Regions from separate parts of the Metabacillus sp. 113a genome, predicted to be linked through region 1. Evidence: a T-box and tRNA genes for the amino acid it is inferred to sense, from the RefSeq annotation. Region 1 holds a T-box; the other holds one or more tRNA genes.

Region 1 (10,828 bases):
TGATAAAGGGAGCAAGCTTGGACGTAAGCTCGCCATATCAGGCGGAGGCCGCTGCAATGTAACGAACCGCCTTCCCGTTGAAGAAATCATCAAACACATTCCCGGCAACGGCCGATTTTTATACAGTGCCTTTTCTGAGTTCAGCAACGAGGATATCATCTCTTTCTTCGAGGGACTTGGTGTTGGACTAAAGGAAGAAGATCACGGAAGAATGTTTCCGGTTTCCGACAAAGCCCAGTCAGTTGTCGAATCTCTCCTGAACGAGCTGAAAAGACTGAATGTGCAAATCCGTGTGAACGAGCCGGTTAAACGGATTGACTATGAAAACCAGCAGGTTAAAGGCATCACACTTAAAACTGGTGAATGCATTGAAGCAGACGCTGTTGTAGCTGCGGTAGGAGGGAAGAGCGTTCCCCACACAGGCAGCACAGGGGATGGCTATGCATGGGCGGAAGCTGCGGGCCATACCATTACCGACCTTTTCCCGACTGAGGTTCCTGTTACATCCAGCGAACCATTCATAAAAAACAAATCTCTTCAGGGTCTGGCACTGAGAAGTGTGGCACTAAGTGTCCTGAATCCCAAGGGCAAGACCGTAATCACCCACAAAATGGACATGCTCTTTACCCATTTTGGCATCTCCGGTCCTGCTGTACTGCGGTGCAGCCAATATATCGTGAAAACGATGAAGAAATACAACGCTCAATATGTAAGAGTCACCATCGATGCCCTTCCCGGCCGCAAGGAAGAAGAATTGTTCCAGGAATTGATTAAAGCTGGAAAAGAAGAGCCGAGGAAAGCATTAAAGAACCTGTATAAAGGGCTGCTGCCGGAAAGATACTTGCTTTTCCTCCTTGAGCAGCAGGAAATCGATCCAAGTGAGCCTTATTCACAGACCTCCCATGAAAAACTGAGGGGATTCGCAAGATCATGCAAACAATTTGAATTTAAGGTGGACGGCACCCTTCCGCTGGACAAAGCCTTTGTAACCGGAGGAGGAGTTTCTGTTAAAGAAATCCACCCTAAAGAAATGGCTTCAAAATTTATGCCTGGCTTGTACTTTTGCGGGGAAATTCTGGATATTCACGGTTATACCGGTGGATATAATATTACAGCCGCCCTCATTACAGGGAGGCTTGCTGGCGGTAATGCCGCTGAATACGCATTGTCCAAAGAAGAAAACCCGGTTTAACCTAGACCGGGTTTTTTAGAATCATCCTCTCTCACTCCCCTTGAGAATTGAAAAGCAGGCATGCTGCTCTTCAGGACCGGTATAAAACCATGGCCGAAAAACAGTAGACCTGCTCACCTTCTGCATCACATGAAGCAGCGACGGAGAATTTAATATCCACAAGCTGCTCATCATCCAACTCGGCCAGAAAACAGTTGATTTCTTTTTCTAAATCCTTTTCATGCTCTTCATCAAACAGCACAACTTTCATTCAATCAGCACCACCCTAAATCGCAGGCCTCCCCGTATTGCTGCTGCCCGCCGTTTCGTTCATATAATTTATAGATCCGTCCATTCTCGATGACAAATCCTTCAATTAAATCATATTGCTTGCCCTCTTCGTTTATGACAAGCCAGCCGATGGAATTCTTTCCGCAAAACAATTCAATGAGGTCGTCACTAACCTTCGCTGTTACGCGCCTTGTGATATCGAGCCTATGAAAATCCTCCATCGCCCATCCCCTCCTTAACACAATGTATGAGAGCAGGGGTTATTTATGTTAACGCTTTCATAATTGGCGACTGACTCTTTTTTATAAGGAGACGCTGAGTTTCACCAAGTACGTTCTAAAATACAGGAATGCAGGTGGTTATAACATAGGATCGCTGTTTACGTATAGCGGATGGATCGTTCATTTGCTTACCTTTTATCAGCGAAAACAGAAACTTGAGAACATCGTATTCAGCGGACATAGAATCTTAAGGGAATATTGACATTCTTCAGCATGCTCCCTTACTTTTTCTTCTTTTTGGACTGGTCTGCTGCCGCTTTACTTTTACTGACACTCTCAAAGGCAACAAGGATTCGGGCATTTTTTTCGTCGATGGAGACAATTTCTGAAACTTTTCCTATTCGGCCTTTAATTTTTATATCTTCTCCAATGGCTGGAACTCTTTTCACCATCTGGCTCAGTACGATGCTTTTCCCATCAAAAAAATGAACGGTCATCACCATGATATCACCTGTTTCTTATGAAATGGATACAGAGAAAGCATCTCTGCCTCTCATAAAAATTATCGGTTTGCTGCAGTGTTTAGAACGAAATATTTTGGATTTATGTGTATGCAGCAAAAAGACCATGCACCTGTCACGATGCATGGTCTTTTACCGGTTATTGCTTCGGTACGGTCTCGCCCTTCCATTCTAGCATTCCGCCTGTCATATTGACGACTTTGTAGCCCTGCTCCTGAAGATAGGCCGCCACATTTTCGCTGCGGCGTCCTGAGCGGCAAATAAAGATGTACTCTTTATCCTTATCCAGTTCGCCGGCTCTTGCAGGAATGTCACCCATTTTTATATGTTTTGCTTTTGAGATCATCCCTTCTTCGACTTCTTCATCTTCGCGTACATCAACAAGCTCAATATTCTCTCCATTTTTAAGCTTTTGCTCTACTTCTTCTGCTGAAATTTCTTTAATCATCGTTTAATCAGCTCCCTGTTTTCATCATACTTTTATTATATCAGGCGGGCAGGCGGGTTGCGAATCGCAGGATTATGCAGGAATCCTGCAGGTTACTGGTGAATAGACGTTCTATACAGGAGGGGATGATGTGAGAGAAATAGACAAACGAAACCGTTTGGATAAAAAGCCCTTCAGCTTTCAGATTGCAAAAAATCAGTCAGTTTTTCTATTGTACAAAGGAAAGCAGGTGAAAATAGTAAAGGACGGAGAGGCGGAGAAGTTTTTAGCAAGAATAAATCTAGCTAAGGATGAGCATGAGATTCAGCTGATTCTGGCAAAAGCTACAGGTAACTTTAAACGGGGAAACGAACGCAGGCAATAATATCTATAGTAAAAAAAGCTTGCAGAAGTATCTCTGCAAGCTTCTATCAGGTTATTCAGTTCGCCACAATATTAATCAACTTCCCAGGAACTGCAATCACTTTGCGGATGGTTTTCCCATCAAGCTGTTCTTTCACTTTCTCATCTTGAAGCGCAATCTGTTCCATCTCTTCTTTTGAGGCTTCGGCCGGAACAAGAAGTTTTGCTTTTACCTTGCCGTTAAATTGAACGACTACTTCCACTTCATCTTCCACAAGCTTGGACTCATCATACTGCGGCCATTTTTCGTAGGCAATGGTATCAGAGTGACCAAGTTTTTCCCAAAGCTCTTCTGCAAGGTGGGGAGCGATTGGAGAAAGAAGCTTTACAAAGCCCTCCATGTATTCTTTAGGAAGCTCCGTCGCTTTATATGCTTCGTTAATGAACACCATCAGCTGGGAAATCGCGGTGTTGAAGCGCAGCCCTTCGATGTTCTCAGTTACTTTCTTCACAGTTTCATGGTAGACCTTCTCTAAAGACGGATTTCCGCTGTTTGTAACCTTCGAAGTCAAGTTTCCGTCATCTTCAATCAGCAATCTCCATACGCGGTCAAGGAAGCGTCTTGCTCCATCCAGCCCTTTTTCAGACCAGGCGATGGAAGCTTCAAGCGGTCCCATGAACATTTCGTAAAGACGAAGCGTATCAGCACCATGGCTTTCCACAACTTCATCCGGATTCACAACGTTGCCCTTTGATTTACTCATTTTTTCATTATTTTCACCAAGGATCATTCCTTGGTTAAACAGCTTTTGAAACGGCTCTTTCGTTGGAACCACGCCGATATCATAAAGAAACTTGTGCCAGAAACGTGCGTATAGAAGGTGGAGCACCGCATGCTCGGCCCCTCCGATGTACGTATCAACCGGCAGCCATTGTTTGATTTTTTCCGGATCCGCTAAATGGTTTTCGTTCGCTGGATCGATGTAGCGCAGGTAATACCAGCAGCTTCCCGCCCATTGCGGCATCGTGTTCGTTTCTCTGCGTCCTTTTTTGCCCGTTTCAGGATCTGTTACATTCACCCATTCTGAAATATTGGCAAGCGGCGATTCACCCGTACCGGATGGTTTGATTTCTGTCGTTTTCGGAAGGACAAGCGGAAGCTGATCTTCAGGAACTGCAGACATGGTGCCGTCCTCCCAATGAATGATTGGAATCGGCTCACCCCAGTAGCGCTGGCGGCTGAATAGCCAGTCACGCAGGCGGTACGTTACCTTCTTTTCGCCTTTGCTGTTTTCTTCCAGCCGTTCAATCATTTTTTGAATCGCTTCTTCTTTTCCTAATCCGTTCAGGAATTCCGAGTTTACGTGCTCTCCGTCACCGGAGTAAGCCTCTTTCGATACATCGCCGCCTTGAACGACTTCTTTAATCGGAAGCTCGAATTTCACAGCGAATTCATAATCGCGTTCATCATGGGCAGGCACCGCCATAATCGCCCCGGTACCGTAGCTGATTAGGACGTAATCTGCCACCCAGATCGGCATTTTTTCGCCGCTCACAGGGTTAATGGCATATGCACCCGTGAAGACACCGGTTTTATCCTTTGCGAGATCTGTTCTTTCCAGGTCAGACTTGGATTTCACTTGATTGATATAAGCATCTGCCGCTTCTTTTTGATCCGCTGATACAATCTTGCTCACCAGCTCATGCTCAGGAGCAATCACCGCATACGTTGCACCGAAAAGAGTGTCCGGTCTTGTCGTGAAAACGGTGAAGCTCTCCTCGTGTCCATCTACTTCAAAATGAACGTGAGCTCCCTCTGAACGGCCAATCCAGTTGCGCTGCATTTCTTTAATGCTTTCCGGCCAGTCTACTTCATCCAAATCTTCTATCAGACGATCTGCATAGGCTGTAATTTTCAGCATCCATTGCTTCATCGGACGGCGTTCGACCGCATGTCCGCCCCGCTCGCTTTTCCCGTCAATGACCTCTTCATTGGCAAGAACGGTTCCAAGTGCCGGACACCAGTTCACGGCTACCTCATCAATATAGGCTAAGCCTTTTTCATAAAGCTTGAGGAAAATCCATTGTGTCCATTTATAGTAGTGAGGATCGGTTGTGTTGACCTCGCGATCCCAGTCATAAGAAAAGCCAAGTGCCTGAATTTGGCGCCTGAAATTGTTAATGTTCTTTTCCGTAAATTCTGCCGGGTCATTTCCTGTATCCAGGGCAAACTGCTCAGCAGGAAGTCCGAATGCATCCCATCCCATCGGATGAAGCACATTGTATCCCTGCATCCGTTTCATCCGGGAAAGAATGTCTGTCGCTGTAAATCCTTCCGGGTGCCCGACATGAAGACCTGCTCCTGACGGATACGGAAACATATCAAGCGCATAAAATTTAGGGCGGTTCGGTTCCTCACCTGTTTTAAATGTCTTGCTGGCAAGCCAATGCTTCTGCCATTTCTGTTCGATTTTCTTATGACTGAAACTCATAAACATCCTCCTTGTTTTCGCTGAACGGACATCGAGTACGCGGCCGTGAAATATAAAAAAAGCTCCGTCCCTGTAAAAAGGGACGAGAGCTTTCTCCCGCGGTACCACCCAAATTAGTGTACACAAACTACACTCGCTTGACATTCGTAACGTGAATGCACGGCAGACACTACTGTTTTCTTTCGCATCTGCAAACTCAAAGGCGAGTTCATGAACATTTGCTGCTGACTTGCACCTTCCGTCAGCTCTCTATGGTGCATCCTGTTCACTACTGCTCCTTATCACCGTTCGACTATTTTCTTCTAAAACCATTTTATAAAAAATTTGAGGGATATGCAAGCTGGTTGCAGCGATTTAGGGAAAGCTTCAATGAGGCACTTCTTATGGTAGAGGCGGCTTGTGACTTGGACATTTTTTGGAAGAGGGAACTTCAGGCTGGTCTTGCTGGGTGGAGAAGGTAAAGCTTCGCAGGACAGCTTCACCGCTGTAGCCGGCGATAATCGATAACAGAATGAGCTGCAGTGACGATTGAGGCTCTGAAGAGATGACGAGCATAATCGCTGCAATGGTTCCGATCACAAGGTCTTCATAAAAACCAAGGTAAATAAACCGTTTCGTCATTCTCGGTTTTTCCAGTCGCCCCCTTTTATTCATGTGGCTTACAATCCCCATTAAACCTCCGATGATACTGGCTACCAAAATTTGAGCTGTCATCACACCACCGATCCTTCTTTTTTATTCTGGCAAAGCAGATAAATAAAAAATACAGATTGGCAGTCCCACGGGGATGGGTAAGGCTTTTTATTTTTATTATATATAACCGGTGGACAAGCCGCCTGATTATTTAGAATTATTTTCCATAAATGCCAAACGAACCAATTTCCCAAAGAAAAAGCCTGAGATGGCATAATCTCAGGCTTTTTATCCTTCTGCTGTTTTGGAGGATAATTCTTCCTCCACCGGTAAGTTGATTGAGCGGTCGTAGAATAGTGTCAGGAAGAAACTGACAAACAGCAAACCGATCAGAACGGCAAACATCATGGACATGTTGAACGCATCCACCAGGAATCCTCCCAGTAAGGGACCAATCATTCTCCCTGCAGTTGCCATACTGTTTACAAACCCCTGATAAAAGCCTTCTCTCCCCTTTGGAGCCAGCTGATTGGCAATTGTGGGAACAGCAGGCCAAACCAGCATTTCACCGATGGTCAAAATGACCATCGCTGTTAAAAACCCGGTGAATTCTCCGGCAGCTGCCGCTATGGCAAATGAAAACATAAAGATTCCCATTCCAATGAGCATTTGCGCTTTCAGTGATTTGGCAAAACGTTTAACGAATGCCGAAATGAACGGCTGTCCCAGCACAATCATCAATCCGTTGACCGTCCACAGCAGACTGTATTGCTTCAGGTCAATATTCAGCGTTTGCGTATGTGCAGCAATGGTGGACTGCCATTGAACATACGCGACCCAGCATAGGAGGTATCCTCCTGACAAAACCGACAAGGCTGCAAATTTCGTCCGGTCTTTTTTTTGAGGCTTCTTTGACACAATGGCTGAAGGATGAACGGTTTCGCCTTGAATATTTCGGTAGCCGAGAAATGCCACGAAAAAAAAGACAGCATACAGTAGACCGTTCGCCATGAAAATCCACTGAAACGAAATCGATGCAACCAGCCCACCTAAAGCGGAACCGATGGCTACCCCGGCGTTTTGTGCTACATAAATCGCGTTGAATGACTTTCTTCCGCCTTCAGGCCAGACACTTCCTGCCATAGCATACGTAGCCGGAAATACAATCCCTGATCCAAAACCGACAATCGTAAGCAGGATCACATAGTAAGGCCATCCATGGAAAAACACCATCAGAAGCAATGCAGCGAGCGTGATGGTAATTCCAAGAAGAATCGAACGGTATCCTCCAATCTTGTCAAAAAGGACGCCCCCAGCCAAATTCCCAATTACACTTGCTCCGGCATTCAGCATGAGCACCAGCCCTGCAACCGTCAGCGATTTCCCTAATTCATCGTGAATATATATGGTGTTAAGAGGCCATAAAAAAGAAGCCCCGGTTACATTAATGATCATCCCAATAATGAGAAGCCATAGGGAACGCGGCATACGAACCCCTCCTTTTACACTGACTTTCGTTCCACTAGAGTAGTTTATGGAATTTCACGATGTTTTTCAACTGCAGAATACTGGTTTTACAAATAGATAATAGTTCTGACAATTGTTTTCGCTTCAAAGCATTATGGCTTGGGATGAATGACAGCTTGGAATACAAAGAGATTACACAATACCCTACTCCTTTATTCCAAGAAAAAGAGGCTGGGACAAAAGTATTTTAGCTAAAGGTAAACCCGAACTATTAGATGAGATTTTTACAAAATCTTTCGTCTAAAAGTTCGGGTCTTTATTTGTTGTTAATAGATTTGTGGAACTTACACATATTCTTTAAAAACTAGTGGAATGGAGCGGAGGACACTCGACTCCTACGGGAAATAGAGGAAAGGCTGAGACCCCGCAGGCGAAGCCGAGGAGGCTCAGCTTCCTCCCCGTGGAAAGCGAGTGGCCGTAGCGCAATGAAACGATCTTGTTTTTATTGCTGACGAATTAAAAAATACCAGCATAATATTCGTCTTTAAGCATGGTTAATTTAGTTATGTCCCATCCTCATTACACCTTATATCTCTCTCCTCAATGCGGATAGAACATCAATGTTAGTCGCCTTAACAGCTGGACGAAGGCCTGATAGAATGGCTACTCCGATGCTGATGGCAGATGCGATCAGGACAAGCGAAAGCGGAATGTAGGAAATCTGCATTTCCAAAGGAGCTCCCCCGCCAGCAGTTGATTGAAGAATCATTGGAACAATCTGATTAGCTGCCCAGCCTATGCCGTAGGAAATCACGACACCGATGATAGAGCCTGCTACTCCAATCCAGGCACTCTCCATTAAAAACAGCCTTCTAATCATCTTCGGCTGCGCTCCGATTGCTTTCATAATTCCAATCTGCTGTGTCCGTTCCGTTACGGCCATCGTCATCGTGTTGAAAATTCCGATGGAAGCAATGAGAACCGCTATGGTACCAACAAAAATCAATCCGATCTTAAAGGCATTGAAAAATAAATTCATGCTTTCAAGCTCTTCCGTAATGGAGTAAACAAGGTAGCCTTTTTCTTTTAATGCCTTTGTAAGGCCGTCTACTTGATCAATGGAAGAGGCATAAGCCATCACATTCGAATACGTTATTTCATTCGGGTCGAATTCCGGGTCAACGAGCGGAGCAAGCTCCTTCAGCATATTTTGCCCGATCATCACATTCGTGTCTTCCATAAAATCTCTGGCTGGTTTTTTTGCAATCCCTGTGACTGTAAATTCGTAGTTTTTCTCTTTCCCGTTTTCATCTGTATAGATAAACGCAACTTTTTTATCTAGGAGATCTTCTTTAAATCCCTCAGGCTTTTTTGCTCCGCTTTCAGGATTCGAGTTGAATTGCTCAAGCTGGGCCTGTTCCTTTTCAGTATAGAGCTGTGACCCGAAATGGTAGCCGACCACAATTTCATTTGGTTTTTCCGGCATCCTTCCCCTGTCCAGTGACAAGCTGGCTTTTTTCTCCTGCTCCATGTCTGTGATAATGGAAAGAAAATTCTGGCCTGTCCTTCCTTCAAACTCTGCTCTGGCCGGAACATTTATGACATTTCTCGTAACAACTGCTTTAACATTTTCAGTATTTTTAATATCATTGATCTGCTTGCTCGTAACTGGCCGAGCCTCTTCATCCTTCTTTTGCAGCCCATTTATCGTTACCTCTGTCAACACTTGCTGCTTTTGAATTTCTTCCGTTACACTGCGCTGAAAACCGAACCCGACGGAAGCGAGAACAATCAGAAACGAGCATCCCATTGTTGTGGCAAGAACCGTCGTAAATACCCGCAGACGGTTTTTCTTAATGTTTTGTCTGACAAAATTGATCTGATCCTTAAGCTTCAACCGGAACACCTCCATTCATTAATACGCCGTCGTGAAGATTGAAGCGTTTACGGCTGATGCCCGCCACTTCATCATCATGCGTAATGATAAAAAACGTAATGCCTTTTTCGCGGTTTAATTCCTGAATGAGTTCAAGAATTTCTTTTTCCGTCTCTGAATCAAGACTGCCTGTCGGTTCGTCTGCCAGGATAATTTGAGGATTCAAAATTAATGCTCTTGCGATACTGACCCGCTGCTGCTGTCCTCCTGAAAGCTCATTCGGATAATGATTCGACTGGTCAAGCAGACCGACACGGCTAAGCATCTCGTTCACCCTGATCTTCCGCTGAGAGGCACTGACCCCTTTTAAAGTAAGAGGCAATGCAATATTTTCGAAGGTTGAGAGACTCGGTATTAGCTGAAAATTTTGAAAAATAAAACCAAAATGGTCAAGTCTGAATTCCGCCCATTTTTTTTCGTTAAATTTGGCCACATCCTGCCCTTGGATAAGGATCTCACCTTCTACCGGCTTCATAAAGCCTGAAATTAAATTGAGCAAAGTTGATTTTCCAGATCCGCTTCGGCCGACAATGGTTGCAATATCGCCTTTTTCAATATCCAGGGAGATCCGGCTGAGCACCGGAATCTCCCGCTCTTTTCCCTTTTTTCCGACAAAAAATGAATGTGAAAGCTCTTTAATACGAATCATAATTCAATTCCTCTCTTATTTCGCTTTTTTATAAATCGTTACATATCCTATTGCTGCGCCAGTTCCTGCACCTATTAAAATTCCTGTAATATAGCCTGGAATGGATTCCCCGCCGATTGAGTACCCGAATCCTCCAAACCCAAACATTCCGAGCAGAAGCACAATTAGGAAAACAGGCAAGTTGAACGATTTCCATAGAAAGAAATAGCCGTTTCTTTCAGCGGGATGACGCAAAAATGCAGCGTACCCGATTGCCGTGTAAAGGATGGTCAGACAAAGCGGCGTAATGATCCTTTCAATCATAGTCGTGTCATCATACCAAACGATGTTCAATCCGGAAAAATTGATCAGGATATCCGCAAAGCCTTGATTATAAAGAGCAGAGGCATCCATAAACACGTCCAAATTCATGATGCTCACGGATACGATCAATACCGGCAGCAAAAGCATGCTTCCGCCAACCATGCCCTGCGCGAAAGAAGTACCTGTCAGGCATCCGGCTGCAAAAAGAAGAGAATAGATCATTACAGCTGACAAAGTCAGGTATAAATAATACTGAACCGTGCTCTCTAAAACAAAAGCTCCCGTAATATTGAGAGTAACTGAACTCACACAGAATGAAACAATCAAACTTATCACAATTGTAATTGTGCCGAC
Region 2 (10,828 bases), on a different contig from region 1:
CGCCGATGGTAGTTGGGGGTTTCCCCCTGCGAGAGTAGGATGTTGCCAGGTTATATTGTTCCGCAGTAGCTCAGTGGTAGAGCTATCGGCTGTTAACCGATCGGTCGCAGGTTCGAGTCCTGCCTGCGGAGCCATGCTTCCATAGCTCAGTAGGTAGAGTGCTTCCATGGTAAGGAAGAGGTCACCGGTTCGAGCCCGGTTGGAAGCTTACTTAATGTATGCGGCCCGTTGGTCAAGCGGTTAAGACACCGCCCTTTCACGGCGGTAACACGGGTTCGAATCCCGTACGGGTCACCATTTACATACGGACAAGCTATGCGGAAGTTGAAGGAGTGAACACCGGAGTGCACATTCGTGCATGAGGATGTGAACGAGTGAAGACGACAACGCAATGCGCCGCTCATCACAAGCCGAAACCACCACCCAACAAAGTGAAAGTAAGAGGGTTGGGAGGAGCAAGCAGTGCTAGGAGCCGAAGGAGAGAGCCCCGGAGCGCACATGAGTGCGTGAGGATGCGAACGACTGAAAGCGACAACGCAATGCGCCGCTCATCGCAAGCCGAAATCACCACCCAACAAAGTGAACGTAAGAGGGTTGGGAGGAGCAAGCAGTGCTAGGAGTCGTAGGAGTGAACACCGGAGTGCACATTCGTGCATGAGGATGTGAACGAGTGAAGACGACAACGCAATGCGCCGCTCATCACAAGCCGAAACCACCACCCAACAAAGTGAAAGTAAGAGGGTTGGGAGGAGCAAGCAGTGCTAGGAGCCGAAGGAGAGAGCCCCGGAGCGCACATGAGTGCGTGAGGATGCGAACGACTGAAAGCGACAACGCAATGCGCCGCTCATCACAAGCCGAAACTATATGGAGGATTAGCTCAGCTGGGAGAGCATCTGCCTTACAAGCAGAGGGTCGGCGGTTCGATCCCGTCATCCTCCACCATTCTATATTTTGTTTGCTGTTTTTTAATTTGCGCCGGTGTAGCTCAATTGGTAGAGCAACTGACTTGTAATCAGTAGGTTGGGGGTTCAAGTCCTCTTGCCGGCACTGTCTTTCAATCATACGGAGGGGTAGCGAAGTGGCTAAACGCGGCGGACTGTAAATCCGCTCCTTAGGGTTCGGCAGTTCGAATCTGCCCCCCTCCACCATTTTTCTTCATGACAGGTTTAAAACCTCATGGTTTGGACATGTTAAGATAGGATGAGTATCTAAATTATTGGGCTATAGCCAAGCGGTAAGGCAACGGACTTTGACTCCGTCATGCGTTGGTTCGAATCCAGCTAGCCCAGCCATCCGAGCCATTAGCTCAGTCGGTAGAGCATCTGACTTTTAATCAGAGGGTCGAAGGTTCGAGTCCTTCATGGCTCACCATTTTTATTTTTGTATGCGGGTGTGGCGGAATTGGCAGACGCACCAGACTTAGGATCTGGCGCCTTCGGGCGTGGGGGTTCGACTCCCTTCACCCGCATTTATTTTCCGGAGACCTGCCTTTTGAACTAGCGGAAGTAGTTCAGTGGTAGAACACCACCTTGCCAAGGTGGGGGTCGCGGGTTCGAATCCCGTCTTCCGCTCCATTACCCTTAGGGGGCCTTAGCTCAGCTGGGAGAGCGCCTGCCTTGCACGCAGGAGGTCAGCGGTTCGATCCCGCTAGGCTCCACCAATACTTTAACCATTAATGTCTTCCACTTGGTGTAAGGCTTTTTTTGTGTTTTCTTTTACAGTTTTAGTTTGAATTATCTGTATTTTTATACATGAAATTGTCGAGTTGAGTCACCTGCCTCCTTCTAGGTAGAATAGAAGCACAGAGGGAAAAGGAGGAAACCACATGGCTGCAAAGAAAATCAATATTATCGGGGTGCCGATGGATTTAGGTCAGACCCGCCGGGGTGTTGACATGGGTCCGAGCGCGATCCGCTATGCGGGGATTACGGAAAGGCTTGAGCACCTTCACTATATCATCGAAGACAGTGGAGATATCAACATTGGGAAACGGGAAAAAGAATTGGAAGAACCTCTATATAATTTGAAAAATTTGAAAGCGGTATCAGAAGCAAGTGAGCTTTTAGCATCAAAGGTTGATGAAACAATTAAAGCAGGGTCGTTTCCTTTGGTCCTTGGCGGTGACCATAGCATTGCCATTGGGACCCTGGCCGGCTTAGCAAAAAATTATCAAAATCTGGGCGTTATCTGGTATGACGCTCATGGAGATTTAAATACAGCGGATACGTCTCCTTCAGGAAACATTCATGGCATGCCTCTGGCTGCAAGCCTTGGAATTGGGGATGAAGCGCTCACAGGGATTGCGGGATTTTCTCCTAAAATTAAACCAGAAAATGTAGTCATTATCGGGGCGCGTTCCTTGGATGAAGGAGAAAGAAAACTAATCAAAGAAAAAGGAATACGTGTTTATACGATGCATGAAGTGGACCGCATGGGGATGACACGTGTTATGGAAGAAACGATCGACTATTTAAAGGAACGGACTGACGGCATTCATTTATCACTGGATCTTGATGGCTTGGATCCGCATGATGCACCAGGGGTTGGTACACCGGTAATCGGGGGCATCAGCTACCGTGAGAGCCACCTGGCCATGGAAATGCTGGCTGAATCAGAATTGATTACATCTGCTGAATTTGTAGAGGTCAATCCGATTCTTGATGAACGTAACAAAACAGCTTCCGTTGCTGTTGCCCTAATGGGTTCATTATTTGGGGAAAAACTCCTGTAAACCAGCTGCCGCCCTTAAGAAGGAGCGGCAGTTTTCCTTTTCGTTTTGCTCCGGGTGTTTCCCATAAAGTATGATATAAAAATTAATCTTCTCTGACAGCTCGATCTTCCCCTTCCATGCAATCCTCTAAACAGCCTCTTCCTGCAACTTTTCATCTACAGATTGCCAATTATTTGTTAAACTAATTTTATGTGAAAAAAATGAAACCTTTTGGTCTTTAGAACGTATTCATACAGACCCGCGTAGAGAAGAGGGTAAAACAGATGGAAACTTTGGTAAAGAACAGAATAAGAGAGGTTATAAAAGGCGATCAAAATGCATTTGCTGAGATTGTTGACATTTATAAGGATAAAATCTATCACCTTTGTTACCGGATGCTGGGCAATTCGCATGAAGCTGAGGATATTGCGCAGGAAGCATTTATAAGAGCCTATGTAAATATTCACCGGTATGATCTGGATAAAAAATTCTCAACATGGCTGTACCGGATTGCCACCAATCTCTCTATTGACCGAATTCGAAAGAAGAAGCCGGATTATTATTTAGACGCTGAAATTGGTGGAACGGACGGACTGACAATGTATTCGCAGGTTGCAGCTGATATTGCCCTTCCTGAAGAGGAAGTGGAGACACTGGAGCTTCAGGAAATGATTCAAAAAGAAATTTTGAAGCTTCCGGAAAAGTATCGGAGTGTCATTGTGCTTAAATACATTGATGAGCTTTCCATTCTTGAAATCAGCGAGATTTTGGAGATTCCTGCCGGCACAGTTAAGACGAGGATACACAGAGGAAGAGAAGCCCTTAGAAAGCAGCTAAGGCATTTATAAAGTGGGGTGCAGAAAAAATGGCATGTTCAGAGCAAATGGTTTCTTTAATGCATAAATTCCTCGACCATGAAATCGGGGGGAAGGAAGAGAGAGACTTAAGGATCCATCTAAAAGTATGCAGCAGCTGTCAAACTCATTTCCAGGAACTGAAAAAAACGGTGGCTTTCGTGCAGAGTACTTCCCATGTGGAAACTCCAAAGAATTTTACAGCGCGGGTGATGGAGAGCCTTCCTAAAGAAAAAAAGAGAGTCGGCGCTGAAAGATGGTTCAAAGCCCACCCTTTATTAATAGCAGCATCTCTTTTTATGATTCTGATGAGCGGCAGCCTGATATCGGCATGGTCAGGTGATCATCAGTTCAGCGTAACAAAGGATCCTAAATTAATTGTCCAGAACAGCACGGTGACCGTCCCGGAAGGTGAAGTCATTAAAGGAGATATTACCGTACGAAACGGCACGCTCCGGATTGATGGGAAAGTGGAAGGAAATGTGACGATTATTAATGGAGAGGAATACACAGCAGCAGCCGGAGAAGTCACCGGGGATATTAAAGAGGTAAATGAATTGTTTGACTGGCTATGGTACAGGATGAAATCCTTCGGAAAAGAAGTAGTAGATGTATTTCAGTAAAATTTCCGGCTTGTTCGATAATAGGCGGAAAAATCAGATATACTAATGCAAAGGTCATCTTTTATGATGGCCTTTTGGTTTCTTTATTTACTAAAAAAAAATTATGCTATAATGGGGTAGTTAGCGGCAGCACCGGATGTCCTCCGGCAGAAACAGGAGGACGAGCAAGGATTTTGGTGCGGTTTTTCCCGTCCTGAATGGACAATTGCGCTGTAACTTTAATTGAACTTGATGGAGGAAACAGGCATGGCATTTGAAGATATATCTGTACTTAGGTACCTGGGCACTGCCATAGATATTCTCCTTGTTTGGTTCGTTATATATAAACTGATTATGGTTATTAGAGGAACAAAAGCCGTTCAGCTTTTGAAAGGGATCATCGTTATTTTACTTGTCAAAACGATAAGCGGCTTCCTGGGACTCAATACGATCTTCTGGTTAATGGACCAAGCGATTTCATGGGGATTTATCGCAATTATCGTGATCTTTCAGCCAGAGCTGAGAAGGGCACTGGAGCAGCTGGGGAGAGGAAGACTGTTTTCAAAGAGTGCTTTGCCGGAAGAGGATGAACGGGTTAAGCTGACGGATGACATTACGAAAGCTACCTCCTATATGGCAAAGCGCCGAATCGGAGCGCTGATGACGCTAGAACGGGAGACAGGCATGGGCGATTACATTGAGACCGGAATCCCTATGAATGCTGCCATTTCATCAGAGCTTCTGATCAATGTGTTTATCCCTAACACACCGCTCCATGATGGAGCGGTCATTTTAAGAGGAAGCCAGATCGCAGCAGCGGCCTGCTATCTGCCGCTGTCAGAGAGTCCGCTGATTTCAAAAGAACTCGGAACGAGACACAGGGCTGCAGTTGGAATAAGCGAGGTTACAGACAGCATAACCATTATTGTCTCTGAAGAAACAGGAAGCATCTCGGTTGCGAAAAATGGCGAGCTTCACCGCAACCTGGATGAAGAGGCATTGAAAAACATTCTGTCATCCAGCTCAAACCGCCAAGGCCGGATTCGTTCCGATTCCTCAAACCGCTGGCAATGGAGGGGGAAAAAGAATGGATAAGCTGATGAACAATACTTGGTTTATGCGGATTATCGCTTTGCTGCTTGCTCTGATGATTTATCTTTCCGTCAATCCGGAGACATCAAACCAGGGTGGCACAATCAGGAACAATGAACCTCAGAGCAGCCAGATTATTCCGAAACCGCCTGGCACGGATGAAGACGAGCCTGCCTCTAATGAGTCCTCTGCAGCGATTGAAGATGTACCGGTTAAAGCTGAGACAGACAATGAAAATTATGTCGTTTCCGGACTTCCTGAGACGGTTGCCGTGAACATCACCGGACCGACCAGCCAGGTGACCATTGCCAAGCAGCGGAAAAACGTTGAGGTTTATGCGGATTTGTCGGGACTGGAACCTGGAGAGCATGAAGTGGATTTGAAATTCAGAAATCTGGACAGCTCTCTGAAGGTAGCCATTGATCCAGGTACAGCGGATATAAGAATCGACGAGAAGGAAACAGAAGAATTTCCAGTCGAAGCCTCCTTTATCAATGAGGAACAAATTGCCGAAGGATATAAGCCGGGGGAGCCGGTTCTAAAACCGAATAAAGTTCAGATTACAGGATCGAAAGCGATTATTGATCAGGTTTCGTATGTAAGGGCAAGAGTGAATCTACAAGGTGCAAATAAAGAAGTCGTTCAGCAGGCGCAGGTCATTGTGTATGATAAAGCAGGAAATATTTTACCAGTGGAGACCTCTCCGCGAAACATTGAAGTAACTGTGCCGGTTGAAAGCCCTAAAAAGACTCTTCCTGTAAAGCTGAAACAAACCGGGGAGCCTCCTGAAGGCATATCGATCCGGTCAATCAGTATAACCCCCAGTGAAGTAACGGCTTACGGACCGCAGAATATTCTCGATGCACTGGAGGAAATAAGCGGGCCGGAGCTGGATTTGAGCCAGATCAAAGAAGACGACGTGGTTGAATTGGGCCTGCCGCTGCCAGAGGGAGTTACCAGACTTTCTGAGCAGAAGGTTCAAGTAAAAATAGATGTAAATAAAGAAGAAGAGAAGGTGCTGGAAGGCGTCCCAATTCAAACAACTGGCCTTGATGAAGGGAAGCAAGTTGAGTACCTGAATCCTGACAATCAAGCTTTTGATATCAGTGTAACGGGTTTAGAGAGACAGCTGAACAAAGTGACTTCAGGTGACTTTGAGCTGGTGGTCGATGCATCCGGTCTTGAAGACGGTGAACAGAAAGTTAAGGTTGAGGTTAAGGGACCGAATGATGTGAAATGGTCACTGCCCCAAGAAGAAGCAACAATTCGTATTTCGGCACTTCAATCTTGAGGAACAGAAAAAGGAGCGAATCTAACATGGGTAAGTATTTTGGAACAGATGGAGTAAGAGGAGTGGCCAATAGCGAGCTGACGCCGGAATTGGCATTTAAAATCGGCCGTTTTGGCGGATATGTTCTGACAAAAGATAAAGAGCGTCCCAAGGTTTTAATCGGCCGTGATACACGCGTATCCGGGCATATGCTGGAGGGTGCGCTTGTAGCCGGTCTTCTTTCCATCGGAGCGGAAGTTATGCGCTTAGGCGTCATCTCTACTCCAGGTGTTTCTTATTTAACCAAAGCTTTAGGAGCTCAGGCAGGTGTCATGATTTCTGCCTCTCATAATCCCGTTCAGGACAACGGAATCAAGTTTTTCGGACCGGACGGCTTCAAACTTGTAGATGAGCAGGAGCTTGAAATTGAAAGCCTGATGGACCAGGAGACTGATTCTCTTCCACGGCCGGTTGGAGCGGACCTTGGTCAGGTAAATGATTACTTTGAAGGCGGCCAAAAATATCTTCAGTTCCTTAAACAAACCGTAGATGAAGAATTTGCAGGCCTTCATGTCGCTCTTGACTGCGCTCATGGTGCAACCTCTTCCCTTGCAACGCATCTGTTTGCTGACCTTGAGGCGGATGTTTCTACGATGGGAACGTCTCCTAACGGACTTAACATCAATGAAGGTGTCGGTTCCACCCACCCTGAAGCAATGGCAGCGTTTGTTCTTGAAAAAGGTGCCGATATCGGACTTGCCTTTGATGGGGACGGAGACCGCCTGATTGCAGTTGATGAGAAAGGCAGCATCGTAGACGGCGATCAAATCATGTTTATCTGCGCCAAGTATTTGAAGGAGCAAGGCCAGTTGAATCAGGATACCGTTGTATCCACCGTTATGAGCAACCTCGGTTTCTATAAAGGACTGGAGGCATCAGAAATTCAAAGCATCCAGACTGCGGTAGGCGACCGGTATGTAGTAGAAGAAATGAAGAAAAACCATTATAATCTGGGCGGCGAGCAATCCGGCCACATCATTTTCCTTGATTACAACACAACAGGAGATGGCCTTCTTACAGCCATCCAGCTTGTTAACATTTTAAAAGCAACAGGAAAAACCCTTTCTGAGCTCGCTGGAGAGATGACAAAATTCCCTCAGCTGCTTGTAAACGTAAAAGTGACGGACAAGTACCATGTAACAGACAATGAAAAGGTAAAAGCAATCATCACGGAAGTAGAGCAGGAGATGGCCGGGAACGGTAGAATCCTCGTTCGTCCATCCGGCACAGAGCCGCTTGTGCGCGTTATGGCAGAAGCATCAACAGAAGAGCTTTGCCGCAAGTATGTGGACCGTATTGTGGCAGTTGTCCAAACGGAAATGGGTATTGAATAAATTGTACATACCTTTTGCATTAAAACGGGGCTGACTGTCAGCCCCGTTTTTCTCTTTTCTCTTCATGTGATATTTTGAGCATTTTTTTATTCTTTCACGCTGTGATGATTTTCACTTGTGAAGAAAAAAAGCAGGTGGAAAAATGCTCTTTTTGCTGAAAGCAGGTTAGGAAATCATGAAAACCGGGTAAATATCACCTTGCATCAATCCTTAACGAGATCCTTTTTAACCGCATATACTAAAGGGTCGGAGGGTAAAGAGTAAACCGTAGGGAAATAATAGGATTGACGGTTTTCTCCGATGTATTGTAATATAAACCTTGTGTTTCGCTATTCTTGTCCCGGGTAATAAGAAGCAGCGGAATGCAGAGCAAGACAAAGCGCCTGAACTAAGCACGGACGGCCCATCGCTTAGTTGACGAGGAGGAGGTTTATCGATGAATCGGCGGATACCTCCCGGCTGTACGATAGCAGCCGCAAGTCTTTCTTTAAAACAGGAGGGCAACTTTCTGGACAAAGAGAGAGACACAAATCGAATCCTTTAAAACAAAACATCTAACATGTGTGAGGGGACAGCAGAAGGTCCCCGATGATAAGAGACTTTCCTGTCCCCTTCGCAAAAGCGGGAGGAAAACGATTATGTGTGGAATTGTAGGTTATATTGGACAGAATGATTCAAAGGAAATTTTATTAAAAGGCCTGGAAAAGCTTGAATACCGCGGATACGACTCTGCCGGGATCGCGCTTTCCGGAGAAGAAGGCGTCACGGTCTTTAAAGAAAAAGGACGCATTGCCGATCTTCGTTCCATCGTGGACGCAGGTGTATTGGCACCGGTTGGAATCGGTCACACACGCTGGGCTACTCACGGAGAGCCAAGCCGTGTTAACGCTCATCCGCATCAAAGTGCATCATCACGCCTGACTTTGGTTCACAACGGTGTCATTGAAAACTATGTACAGCTGAAAAAAGATTACCTTCAGGATGTTGAACTGCAAAGTGAAACAGACACAGAGGTTGTAGTCCAGGTTATCGAAAAAATGATGGAGAAAGGGGCAGGCGTAGAAGAAGCTTTCCGCCAGACTCTCTCCGTTCTAAAAGGATCGTACGCTATCGGATTGCTTGATAACCAAGATCCAAATACAATTTATGTAGCAAAAAACAAAAGCCCTCTTCTAGTTGGTCTTGGAGAAGACTTTAATGTCATTGCTTCTGATGCAATGGCGATGCTTCAAGTCACAAACCAGTTTGTTGAGCTTATGGATAAAGAAATGGTCATCGTGACCCGCGAGCAGGCAGTCATTAAAACATTGACTGGAGAAGTTGTTGAACGTGCTCCATACACAGCAGAAATTGATGCAAGCGATATCGAAAAAGGAACATACCCTCACTACATGTTGAAAGAAACTGACGAGCAGCCGCTCGTATTGCGGAAAATCGTTCAAAAATATCAAAATGAAGACGGTAAGCTGACAATTGATCAGAACATCTCGGATGCGATCGACGAAGCAGACCGCATTTATATCGTAGCCTGCGGAACAAGCTACCATGCCGGTCTTGTCGGCAAACAGTTCATTGAAAGATGGGCAAAGAAACCGGTAGAAGTTCACGTGGCAAGTGAGTTCTCGTACAACATGCCATTGCTGTCTGAAAAGCCGCTGTTCATTTTTATCTCCCAGAGCGGAGAAACAGCTGACAGCCGTGCTGTGCTTGTCCAAATTAAAGAGCTTGGCTACAAAGCGCTTACGATCACAAACGTACCAGGATCCACTCTTTCCCGTGAAGCAGACTTCACCTTGCTTCTTCACGCAGGTCCTGAAATTGCAGTAGCCTCAACAAAAGCCTATACAGCACAGCTTGCCGTTCTTGCGATCACAGCTGCTGTAACAGCAGAAGCAAAAGGACTCGATATCGAGCTGGACCTTGTAAAAGAGCTTGGAATCGCTGCAAATGCAATGGAAGCCCTTTGCGACCAGAAGGAAGAGATGGAGTACATCGCACGCGAGTACCTATCCACAACACGCAACGCCTTCTTCATCGGCCGTGCGGTTGACTACTACGTAGGTCTTGAAGGCGCATTGAAGCTGAAAGAAATCTCCTACATCCAGGCAGAAGGCTTTGCCGGAGGAGAGCTTAAACACGGTACGATCGCCCTGATCGAGCAAGGCACACCGGTCATCGCGCTTGCTACACAGGAGCACGTAAACCTGAGCATTCGCGGTAACGTGAAGGAAGTAGCTGCCCGTGGAGCGAACCCTTGCATCATCTCTGCAAAAGGACTGGACCAGGAAGACGACCGTTTCGTCCTTCCGGAAGTACACGAAGCCCTATCACCGCTTGCATCCGTAATCCCGCTTCAGCTGATCGCTTACTATGCAGCACTGCATAGAGGCTGTGACGTGGATAAGCCGCGTAACCTTGCGAAGAGTGTGACGGTGGAGTAAGAGCTGTTTTGCATGAACACCTCTTTTGTCTGCGGACAACTCAGGCGCACCATAAAGCCCAGTAAATAAGTTAGAAGTAAGAATTGTTTTTTTAATAAAGCCCATCTTCAAAAATGAAGATGGGCTTTATTTATATAAAAAATATAAATAGAACAATAGATATGAGCAGTTTGTGTTAAAAAGGTCAGTTTCTATAATAGAAAACATTTAAAGGATGGTGCAGAAGCAAATTCATACTCAGATACCAAATATAACTCATTTAAGACCTAGATATGACTATGATTCTTAATGAGGCCTTGCTAGATAAACAGCAAATAGAATCAGAATTACTCCCAGCACTATGAAAAACCTGTATAAAAAGGTACGTTTCCTGCGAGAAACACCAAGAATGGTAAAGAATAGGCCAAGTATGAATGACATGATCATGATATAGAATCCCATTTTATTCATTCCTTTCGAGACGCA

What was found. The T-box of region 1 lies ahead of leuS (leucine--tRNA ligase). A T-box ahead of a tRNA ligase gene usually reads a tRNA of that ligase, here a tRNA-Leu.
Region 2: it has a tRNA-Leu gene. The T-box ahead of leuS (leucine--tRNA ligase) is inferred to sense a tRNA for this amino acid. The anticodon was not compared.

The regions. Positions count from the first base shown of each region.
Region 1 covers NZ_JBNILJ010000003.1:298,074-308,901, forward strand. Annotated here, with positions in the region: gene ACQCVE_RS07675 (NAD(P)/FAD-dependent oxidoreductase) at 1-1,192, shown strand, start outside; gene ACQCVE_RS07680 (sporulation protein Cse60) at 1,263-1,442, opposite strand; gene ACQCVE_RS07685 (DUF2553 family protein) at 1,447-1,683, opposite strand; gene ACQCVE_RS07690 (hypothetical protein) at 1,965-2,180, opposite strand; gene ACQCVE_RS07695 (rhodanese-like domain-containing protein) at 2,344-2,652, opposite strand; gene ACQCVE_RS07700 (hypothetical protein) at 2,783-3,016, shown strand; gene leuS (leucine--tRNA ligase) at 3,072-5,486, opposite strand; T-box leader at 5,562-5,780, opposite strand; gene ACQCVE_RS07710 (DUF4257 domain-containing protein) at 5,868-6,200, opposite strand; gene ACQCVE_RS07715 (MDR family MFS transporter) at 6,408-7,607, opposite strand; gene ACQCVE_RS07720 (ABC transporter permease) at 8,173-9,483, opposite strand; gene ACQCVE_RS07725 (ABC transporter ATP-binding protein) at 9,473-10,171, opposite strand; gene ACQCVE_RS07730 (ABC transporter permease subunit) at 10,187-10,828, opposite strand, start outside.
Region 2 covers NZ_JBNILJ010000029.1:6,068-16,895, reverse strand. Annotated here, with positions in the region: rRNA gene rrf (5S ribosomal RNA) at 1-51, shown strand, start outside; tRNA gene ACQCVE_RS19485 (tRNA-Asn) at 60-134, shown strand; tRNA gene ACQCVE_RS19480 (tRNA-Thr) at 136-208, shown strand; tRNA gene ACQCVE_RS19475 (tRNA-Glu) at 223-297, shown strand; tRNA gene ACQCVE_RS19470 (tRNA-Val) at 867-942, shown strand; tRNA gene ACQCVE_RS19465 (tRNA-Thr) at 975-1,047, shown strand; tRNA gene ACQCVE_RS19460 (tRNA-Tyr) at 1,065-1,148, shown strand; tRNA gene ACQCVE_RS19455 (tRNA-Gln) at 1,218-1,292, shown strand; tRNA gene ACQCVE_RS19450 (tRNA-Lys) at 1,296-1,371, shown strand; tRNA gene ACQCVE_RS19445 (tRNA-Leu) at 1,387-1,468, shown strand; tRNA gene ACQCVE_RS19440 (tRNA-Gly) at 1,500-1,574, shown strand; tRNA gene ACQCVE_RS19435 (tRNA-Ala) at 1,585-1,660, shown strand; gene rocF (arginase) at 1,826-2,731, shown strand; gene sigW (RNA polymerase sigma factor SigW) at 2,995-3,558, shown strand; gene ACQCVE_RS19420 (zf-HC2 domain-containing protein) at 3,576-4,187, shown strand; gene cdaA (diadenylate cyclase CdaA) at 4,434-5,261, shown strand; gene ACQCVE_RS19410 (CdaR family protein) at 5,254-6,549, shown strand; gene glmM (phosphoglucosamine mutase) at 6,576-7,922, shown strand; gene glmS (glutamine--fructose-6-phosphate transaminase (isomerizing)) at 8,561-10,363, shown strand.